2 regions of the Coprobacillus sp. AF33-1AC genome follow, and region 2 is predicted to be linked to the other one. Evidence: riboswitches for the same ligand, from Rfam matches in the RefSeq annotation. Region 2 holds a riboswitch; the other holds the start of a gene.
The links. Region 2 has a riboswitch for S-adenosylmethionine ahead of DWZ53_RS00435 (hypothetical protein). Riboswitches for the same ligand answer to the same signal wherever they lie in the genome.

Region 1 (5,365 bases), on a different contig from region 2:
TTGAATGAATTGTCCTAATGAATGTAAATCTGTAGAGAATACAGCACTATGAGGTAAAATACCTTTATTTTCTTTTCCTTCTGATTCCCCATATAATTGTTTCCACCATTCAGCTACATTATTTAATTGTAATTCATAAGTTACAAACATTTCAGCAGGATAACCAGCTTTGTTTAAAATTTGTCTTGCTACTCCATAACGATAAGCATCATTTGTTTCGATGTTTGCATCATTATATTTAACCATCGCATCTTTAGCACCTTTTAACATTTGGTCAATGTCGATTCCAGCCATGGCGATTGGGAATAATCCTACTGCTGTTAAAACAGAATAACGTCCACCAACATCATCAGGTACAACAAAAGTAACATATCCTTCATCAGTTGCTAATTTTTTAAGAGCACCTTTTTCTTTATCTGTTGTTGCAACGATTCTTTCACGTGCACCTTCTTTACCATATTTCTTTTCACACATTTCTTTAAAAATTCTAAAAGAAATAGAAGTTTCAGTAGTTGTTCCTGATTTAGAAATAACATTAATTGCAAAATCTTTGTCTTCAACATATTTTGCTACTTGTTTGATATAATTTGATGAAAAAGTATTTCCAACATAAATAATTTCAACTTTGTCATCTGAATATAGACCGTTGATTGCTTCAATTGCAGCACGTGCTCCTAAATAAGATCCTCCAATACCGCAAACTAATAATACATCTACTTTTTCTCTTAATTTAGCTGCAGTTTCTTTAATTAATTCAACTTCAGCTTTATCATGGTTTTCAGGTAATTCTACCCATCCTAAAAAGTCATTACCTGCACCAGTTTTGTTTTGAATCATATCATGAATTTCAGCAACTTTATCTTTGTATGATTCTAAATCTTCAGTTAGTTTTGCTTTTGATAAATCTAAGGTAATCATTTAATTTTCCTCCATTACACCTTGTTTAAGCCACTTGTCCATTGCTTGCTCTAAAGGCGAAAATCCTTTAGGCGTTTCTGTGATTAATTTGCGTGGATTTTTATAGTAGATACGTTTATCACGTCTACGATAACGATGATCAATTGCTTTTAAACTCAATTTAGCATGGTTTGTTGCATTATCAAAATCGATAATTTTCACTTTGACTGATTCCCCAACATGAACGTAACTATCAATATTTCTAACAAATTTATCAGATATCTCTGATATATGAATTAAACCAGTAGAATTATCTGGTAATAATGCAAATGCTCCATATGGTTGAATACCAGTTATTTTTACATCTATGATATCACCACATTTTATGTTTTTTGCCATTGACCTCACTCCTTGCGAGGTCATTATAACACAAAATATAGGCATATTAAATTGGTTAATGAAAAATATTTTCATTCAATTTATAATAGGAATAAGGCTAAAAAAATAATTTTAGGAGATAATAAAACAAAATAATTGTAAAAAGTTATAAATTGAATTAAAGTATAATAGTATAAAGAATTAAGGAGTAAGAAAAAATGGATAAAACTGTAGAAGAAATTAAGAAAGTCATTGAAAAATTAAGACCTTATCTTCAAAGAGATGGGGGAGATATTGAATATGTAGATTTCAAAGATGGAATTGTTTTTGTAAAAATGTTAGGTGCATGTGCAGGCTGTACTATGTTGGATGACACATTAAAAGATGGGGTGGAACAAATTTTAATGGAAGAAGTTCCAGGTGTTTTAGAAGTACAAAATGTAGCTCATAATGATTTATTATAATAAGGAATAAAATTGATACAATAATAAGATTAAATGTATTGATAATCATGCTATAATGTTAGTGGTTATTTCTCTTGCATTTAATCTTATTTTGTAATATTATGTTTTTGTTGAATTTTTGATATATTTTATAGCTTATAAGTAAAAGATATTTATAGGTGATGATTTATGGATGAAAGGAAACAAAATCAAATTAAGATAGCTCATATTTTACAAGACATTGGTTTAAATGATGAGCTTATTGAAAAAATAACAAGTTTAAAAAAAGAAGATTATCAATAAAAAAGACTCTTATTAAGAACCACGAGATGAAGATCGATGATGTGGTGGCAACCCTATTGTTTAGAAGGTGCCTTACTTAGCAAGTTTATCTTGAACAATAAGAGAAAGCTTCCTAACTGCTTTCTCTTTAGGAAGCTTTTTTATTTATAATGATGGAGGAAGAAATGAAAGAAAGAGTATTATTTACATCAGAATCAGTATCAGAAGGGCATCCAGATAAAGTATGTGATCAAATAAGTGATGCAATTCTAGATGAATGTTTAAAGCAAGATCCTCATTCACGCGTTGCCTGTGAATGTTTTGCTACAACAAATTTAATTGTCATTGGTGGAGAAATCACGACATCTGCTAAGGTTGATTATGAAAATGTAGCAAGGGATGTTTTAAAGAAAATAGGTTATGACAGTGAAGATAAAGGAATGGATTATCATACATGTCAAATTAATGTTGTTTTAGATACCCAATCAAGTGATATTGCTTTAGGAACAAATGAAGAAGTTGGGGGAGCAGGGGATCAAGGAATTATGTTTGGTTTTGCTTCTAAAGAAACAGAAGGATATATGCCTTTAGCTATTTCTATTGCTCATCACTTAGTACGCTATGCTACTGAAAAAAGACATTCTGGAGAATTCAAATGGGCACGTCCTGATATGAAAGCACAAGTAACTATTGATTATACAAATCCACAACCACGTATTGATACAATTCTTATGTCAATTCAACATGACCCGGATTTTGATGAAGTTGCATTTAAAAAATATATTAAAGAAGAAATTATGGATGCTGTTGTAGAAAAATATTACTTAAATACAGATTATAAGGTACTTATTAATCCAACAGGTCGTTTTGTCATTGGTGGACCTCATGGTGATACAGGATTAACAGGAAGAAAGATTATTGTTGATACATATGGAGGATATGCACGCCATGGTGGAGGTGCTTTCTCTGGTAAAGATCCATCAAAAGTAGACCGTTCAGCAGCTTATATGGCAAGATATATTGCTAAAAATATTGTTGCTGCAGGAATGTGTGATAAAATTGAAATTCAATTATCTTATGCTATTGGTGTAAAAGAACCAACTTCTGTTTTCATTGATACATTTGAAACAGAAAAAGTAAGTCATGCTGTTATTCTATCAGCTATTAAAAATGAATTTGATTTAACACCTGGAGGTATTATTAATACTTTAAATTTAAAGGCACCTATTTATAGTAATACGGCAACATATGGACACTTTGGACGAGGTGATTTAAATTTACCTTGGGAAAAATTAGATAAGGTAGAAATATTAAAAAAATATTTAGGATAAAAAAACTTGGTTATATCAAGTTTTTTTTCTTTTAACGCTTATTCGAAGTAAAAATTAAGGGTTTACAGTATGATTTTAGATAGATTTATTGTATAATATACTTATAGAAAAGGAGGAATTCTTATGAAAATTTCAGTAAGAGGAAAAAACGTAGAAATCACTGAAGCAATTGAAAAGAGGGTGGCAGATAAGTTATCTAAATTAGATAAATACTTCATTGTAAGTGATAACGTTGAAGCAAAAGTATTAGTCAGAACTTATCCTTATGGACAAAAAATTGAAGTTACAATTCCTACTGAGTACGTACTTTTAAGAGCAGAGGTTGTTGATGAAGATTTATATAATGCAATCGATGCTGTAATTGACAAATTAGAAGGGCAAATTAGAAAATACAAGACAAGATTAAATAGAAAATCAAAAGATAATAAACTTGCATTTAATATGGCTTCTATTGAACCACTAGAAGAAGAGGAAGAAGATGTTTTAGTTAAAACGAAAACAATCAATCCAAAACCAATGGATATGGAAGAAGCTATTATGCAAATGGAATTAATTGGTCACTCATTCTTCGTATATCGTGATACAGAATCGAATTCTATTAGTATTGTATATCGTCGTCGTGATGGTGACTATGGTTTAATTGAAACAGAAGAATAACATAATAAAAATCACTAATCGTCAGATTAGTGATTTTTTACATATAAATCCCCTTGATAACAATCTAATTCTTTCATCTTTTTATCAATATCATTTAAGATAGTTACTTTTTTTATAGACCACATTGGAGCGATAAGATCATCCAATTTGCCATCACCAGTCAATCTTTCAATGATAATGTCTTCTCTTATATATCGAAGTTGTTCAACTACTAAATCTATGTATTCTTCTCTGGATAATATTTTGAATTTATTTTCTTTATAAATAGAAGCAAGCTTTGTGTTTTCTACAATATATAGCATATGTATTTTTAATGCTTGAATATCAAGTTGTCCAACAACCTTTGCGGTTTCAAGCATCATTTCTTTTGTTTCATAAGGAAGACCATTAATAATATGAACACATACTTCTAAATTATAATGTCTTAAAAGTTGAAGTCCATCTAAAAATTCTTGATAAGTATGTTGTCGGTTGATGAATTGACCAGTTTGGTCATGAATTGTTTGTAAGCCAAGCTCAATATAAATATCTTTATACTTTTTTAAAGAAGCAAGATATTCAACAATATCTTTAGATAGGCAATCTGGTCTTGTTGCAATTGCAATTTCTTTAACATTTTCCATGTCTAAAAAAGGCTCAATAGCCTTTTTTATTTTATCTAAAGGACCATACGTATTGGTGTTTGCTTGAAAATAAGCAATAAACTCACATCCCGGCCATTTTTGTGACATCATAGATGAAACATCATTAAATTGTGTTAATAAGTCATCTTGAATATGACCGGCATAATCTCCTGATCCACTGCTACTACAAAAGATGCAACCCCCGTATCCTTTAGAACCATCTCTGTTAGGACATGTAAAACCTGCATTTAAAGATACCTTGGCAATCTTTTTATGATAACGAGATTTTAAAAAATAATTGTATGTATAATATCTTTTATTATCATTACTATATTTAAATTTATTCATTTTATCACCAAGCATATTATAACATGAGGAGGGATGATATGGTGTTAGAAATAAAACATTTAACAAAGAAATTTGATGAGCAGTTTTTATTTGAAGATTTGACTATTAAGTTTCCAGAGACAGGGTTAATTGGGATTGTTGGAGAAAGTGGTTGTGGTAAATCTTCTTTGCTCAATATTTTAAGTGGTTTAGATCAAAAATATTTAGGAGATATATTTATTGATGGAAAAAATTTAAAAGAATTTGATGATTTAGGTCAATATCGTAAAGATTATATTTCTTTTGTTTATCAAAATTATCGATTATTTGAATATATGGATGTTTATCATAATTGTTTGGTTTATTGTTGGATAAAGGGGATTGATTATAATGAAAAAGAAGTTGAAAAGTTATTAACTTACTTTGA
Region 2 (5,365 bases):
GGAAGAAATATTTACTTTTACTATGTTAATACAAGTTTAGATATCATGGAAGCAAAGGCCATCTTAGATTTAGTATACAGTTCTCATTTTTTCACTTTACAAACTAAAGAAAATTATCAAAAAAGAATACAAGATATGTTCAGTATTCACTATCAAGCCTATTTTCGTAAAAACTTAAATTTACACGTCGTTAAAAACGAAGATGCTAGTGTTTTCTACAATGAATTAGAAATGATAGTTAAAGCAATACACGAAAAAAAGAAGATACGTTTTCAATATTGCAAACCTTCTTTAAATACAGCACAACCTTTTAAAGAAACCGAACTCGCTCCAATTGATACTATTTTCTCTAATAATGAATATTATTTACTTTGTCAAGGCGCTAAAAATCCCAATGACTGCATTCAATATCGATTAGATTATGTTAAAAATGTAGAAATAGTCAAAGACAGCACAGTTTCATTCAATGCTTTTCAACTACAATCTTTCCAAGAAAAAATAAATCATATGTCTTATATGTATGGAGAAGGACATTTAGAACCGATAGAATTAGATTTTACTCCTGCTGTTTATTCAAATATGATTGATAAATTTGGTAAAAACATTCACCCTACTCAAATCAACAATCAATTATATCGTGTGCAAGTTAATCATATTATCAATAGCACTTTTTATTCATGGATTATTGGTTTTGGTGGACAAATTCAAATATCTGGTAATCAACAACAAATAAATCGTTTTAAAGAATTCTTACAAAATCATTTTTTAAATGAATAACCGTCCATATTATTAATACAGACGGTTATTCACATTGTTCACTTATTATTCACTTATTCACAATTTAATTCACAAATAATGCCTCTATCAGTCACAATCAATACTTTAGCTTCAACGTGATCACTTATTTTATCATAGATACGCCCTGCTGACATTGTTTCCCCTAAAACAGTACTTGGACTATTTGCAACATAACCAATTTTCCCTAGTCCTTCAATTTTTACTTGAATGGCTTCTTTATCATAGTCATTATCCGGTTCTTTAACTAGTATCACTTTCATTCCTTTTTCTAAAAATTGATGTCCAAAATAATATCCTGTACCAGTTAAAGTAAAATATATCGTCTTCATCGTAAGCCCTCCTATCATTGATTACTTGTATTATAGTTGGGCAGATAATAAAATACCGTCTTATTTAAGACGGTATTTTATTGTTTTATTTATCTCATCAAATAATGCAGAACATTTAGCATAGGATGAATCTTGTAATTCTGTTACCAGTTTTTCAACTAATTCTTTTCCTTAGTTAAGTTGAGCAATGCCTTTTACATAAACACACGCATCGCGATATATTTCTCTCTTTTTACCTTGTTTTAAAATCGTATAGAAGCATTGATAAAAGTCTTGATACAATTGTTTACTATAATGCTTTTTTAATAATTCAACATGATAGATTAAAAATCTGCGATTATCCCCTTGATTGCGTTTCTCGAGAACCGTATTTAATCATAAGATCTAAATCATTAGTATTTTTATATACAATAAAAAATTTGTATAACTAGCAAGAATAAGTATATATTTACATTTCTAGTCATTTAATAATAAATAAGATACGAGATTGACTATCACCAAGAATTATTTTGATTAAACTATAATCATATTTAAAAGTCATAAGGGATTCAATGATTTCGTTTGTTTTTTACATATTGTCTGTTAGTTTTATTCATTTAGAATAATATATTTTGATTGATCATTAATAATTTGATAATCATTTTGATGATTCATTAATTTTTGATAATCTATTTTAATGATCTTATTGTCTTGTTTAGATAAAGGATGCGCCCAGATATAGGCTGATATAAAAGCAATACAATAGTCTTCATGAACAGCTATAAAATGAGATAAATGATGTTGCTTAGTTAACAATGAGCCATCTAACCATCGTCCATGTAATTTTAAAAGTTCATCTTTAAATCTTGCTTGAACATCATCTTTAAGATAAAACCAAACTCTTTTCCCTTCAAATTCTTTTAATACTTTTTCTATATTATTCATCTTTCTTTCCTCCTTAAATCTATAAAGAGGATAAAAAAACAATCCCATCGTTATGATGAGATTGAAATTCATATATTCATTTCCCATCATTCAAGCTTTAGCACCTTACATATTGCAGGTTGCTGTGTGATCATTGAGCTTGTCTCTTACACACTCTCTATAGGTAAATTCATTTTATACTTTTTATCATGTATTGTAAAGTTATGAATTTTGTAAATTTAGTTTTTTATTTAGATAAATATAAAAGATAACATTTAAAACAATACCCGCTATTGTTGCAATTGGAGCAGCTAAACCAATATAAGTAAGACTTGCATGTGGTTGAATAGACATATAATAAGCTAATGGTAAACGCACTAATAAGGTTTGTACTAAACCTTGAACCATCACCCATAATGTTTGATCATGACCATTGAAATATCCGACCATACTAAATAAAATCGCTGTAACAATAGTTTCTAAAGCAAATCCTTTTAGATAGTCATATCCTTTATTAATAACAACCTGTTCATTAGTAAAGATTCCAGTTAATAGATTTCCTTTAAAGAAAACAAATATAAAGACGACAAAACCAATAACTAAACCTATTTTTATACCGGTAAACATCGCTTGTTTTGCTCTTTTTTCATCTCCAGCGCCAACGTTTTGACCAACAAAAGAAGCCATTGACTGCATAAGTGAACTAGGTACTAACATTGCAAAATTAACCACTTTACAAGCCACACCATAACCTGATGAAGCTTCTAATCCAAGTCTATTAACAAAAGCGCATAATGCTAAAAATGAAATTTGAGTTAAACATTCTTGTAAAGCTAAAGGTAATCCTATTTTTAACGCTCTTATACAATGAGAATTCATTTTAAAATCATGTTTCGTAATTGTAAAAGGTAAGTCTCTTTTAAATAACAATAACAATGCAAAAACAACACTGACTGCTTGGGCAAACACAGTAGCCATGGCTGCTCCCGATGCATCTAATTTTAAAACTGCAACCAAAAACAAGTCACCCACCACATTAACAAGACAGGCTACCATAACAAATAGTAAAGGAGATTTACTATCTCCTAATCCTCTAAAAATAGCAGATAAAAGATTATATGCAACAATAAAGAAAATCCCTGCTCCACATATACGAACGTAATGAGATGTAAGTGTAATTGCTTCGTGTGGTGCTTGCATGAGTGTAGAGATAGGTCGAGCAAAAACAATCATAACAACGAACAAAATAAATGAAACAGCAGTGAAAACAAGAGTTGATCCACCAATTAAAGATCCAATAGCACCATGTTTCTTTTCACCTATATATCTTGCAATTAAAACTGTTAAACCCATCGCAAATTGGGTAATCACAAAAGTAACTAAATTTAAAACCTGACTTCCTGTTGATACTGCAGAAAGACCAGCAGTTGTCCCAAAGTGACCAACAACTAATAAATCAACTGCACCATAAGCAGCCTGTAATATCAATGCTCCTAAAATAGGCATCATAAATGAAACCAATTTTTTTAAAATACTCCCTTGTGTAAAATCTGATTGTTGATTCATTATTTTCTCCCCCTTTCATTCATAACTTTATAAAATTCATTGATTGTTTTTATTGTACAATCAATATCCTTTTCATTTAAAAAATCTAAACTTTTTGCTAAATCACTAAAATATTCTTGATTAAATTTTTCAAAGATGTATTGCCCTTTGGATGTAACTGTAATGTATGTAATACGACCATCATGTTTGGCGGCTATTTTCTTTAAAAAACCTTTTTCTTCCATTGTATGAATTGTTCTTGTCACACCCGGACGAGGTAAATTTAAATAATCACTTACATCTGAAATTTTTACTTTTTTATTTTGTTGTTCTAATTCAATGATTGCTTCTAAATATCGAATGTAAGATGGTAAAACACCTTGTGGTAGTTGAGGCAATAAATCTAATATTCGTTTTGCCATATAAAATGAATCTAACATTTGTTTAACTTTCTCGCTGTTCATTGTATCCTCCTATATAGTTACCCATGTTAATTACCATAGGTAATTATATGATAATAAAGGATAATGTCAAGGTTCATCTCAATAAAAAAAGAAGATATAAATATATCTCCTATACTTGATAACGAAGCCAGATGGCGTCGCTATCAAATTGATTAACATCTAATAATTTTAAATGAATTAAATCATGATCTATCTTTAATCCATCAAATACGGAAGGCATTTCTTTTCTACCATCAATTCCTGAACCAATTAATAAACTAATTTCATCTAATAAACCTTGGTCTAAAAATGAAGTATTAATAGCAGGATCACCTACAATTCCCATTCTTTCTACATGAAACTCACGAGATAAAATATCACAAGCTTGTTTTAAATCAATATGTTCATGACCACATACGATCCATGAAATATTTTGTTGATCAAGATAATCTAAATATTCTTTTGATACTCTTTCACTTGTAATAATAAGATATGGCTTTTTCATTGAAGATGCATTTGGCCACAAAAGTTTTCCTTTTGTATCTAAAATAACTTCATATCCTTGAGCATCAACTTTCTTTGAAAAGCCGCTTTTACCAAATATTTCTTGATTTTTTGGTTTAAAGAATCCAGGATTAGCCATTTCTAATTCAGCTGTTACCCTTCCACTAACAGTAGTAGGTAAATTAAGTTCATCTAAAGTTTGATAATAATCTTCTACTCCAGGTAATTTTGATGTCATAGCACAATCAACACGCCCATCAACTGACATCATCATATGGCAAATAATATAAGGTTTACTCATCCTATAGTTTTCCTCCATAGACAGGAAAAGAACTGCTTTCGCCATAGTTTTCTATATGTTTAAAATGTTTCAATGTTTCCATATCTTCATCACTAATCATAAAATCAACATCACTATTTGATTTCATATGTTGAGGATTAGCTGTTTTAGGTAAAGAAATAGTACCTAACTGTAGGGTATAACGAATACATAATTGAGCTACTGAAACACCATATTTATCAGCCATTGTTTGAATTTCTTTTTTTTTAAGAATTTCTCCATGACCAATTGGTGAATACGCTTCTACAACAATACCTTGTTCTTTACAATAGTCTACTAAATCTAATGGAGTATTACTAATGTGAAGTAAAATTTGATTGACCATTGGTTTAATCTTGCATGCTTTTAAAATATTTTCAATATCTTCTTTTTGAAAATTAGATACCCCAATTGCTTTTTATTTACCTTCTTTATAAGCATCTTCTAATGCTCTCAACGCTTCTTGATTACCCTCAAAATAACGATCGTCACTTTGATTAACTTTATCCCAAGGTTGAGGGCTA

Region 1: it holds a riboswitch for S-adenosylmethionine, as region 2 does, so the genes downstream of both, metK (methionine adenosyltransferase) here and DWZ53_RS00435 (hypothetical protein) in region 2, are expected to answer to the same signal.

What each region holds. Positions count from the first base shown of each region.
Region 1 is NZ_QRQB01000025.1:32,312-37,676, reverse strand. Features, by position in the region: gene DWZ53_RS09290 (glucose-6-phosphate isomerase) at 1-918, opposite strand, end outside; gene DWZ53_RS09285 (CvfD/Ygs/GSP13 family RNA-binding post-transcriptional regulator) at 919-1,296, opposite strand; gene DWZ53_RS09280 (NifU family protein) at 1,494-1,739, shown strand; SAM riboswitch class I at 2,028-2,125, shown strand; gene metK (methionine adenosyltransferase) at 2,186-3,331, shown strand; gene hpf (ribosome hibernation-promoting factor, HPF/YfiA family) at 3,455-3,988, shown strand; gene DWZ53_RS09265 (TIGR01212 family radical SAM protein) at 4,015-4,959, opposite strand; gene DWZ53_RS09260 (ABC transporter ATP-binding protein) at 4,998-5,365, shown strand, end outside.
Region 2 is NZ_QRQB01000001.1:82,910-88,274, reverse strand. Features, by position in the region: gene DWZ53_RS00445 (WYL domain-containing protein) at 1-777, shown strand, start outside; gene DWZ53_RS00440 (HIRAN domain-containing protein) at 831-1,127, opposite strand; gene DWZ53_RS00435 (hypothetical protein) at 1,716-2,051, opposite strand; SAM riboswitch class I at 2,132-2,217, opposite strand; gene DWZ53_RS00430 (MATE family efflux transporter) at 2,253-3,596, opposite strand; gene DWZ53_RS00425 (MarR family winged helix-turn-helix transcriptional regulator) at 3,596-4,039, opposite strand; gene DWZ53_RS00420 (dihydrofolate reductase family protein) at 4,149-4,823, opposite strand; partial or broken gene DWZ53_RS00415 (aldo/keto reductase) at 4,825-5,365, opposite strand, start outside.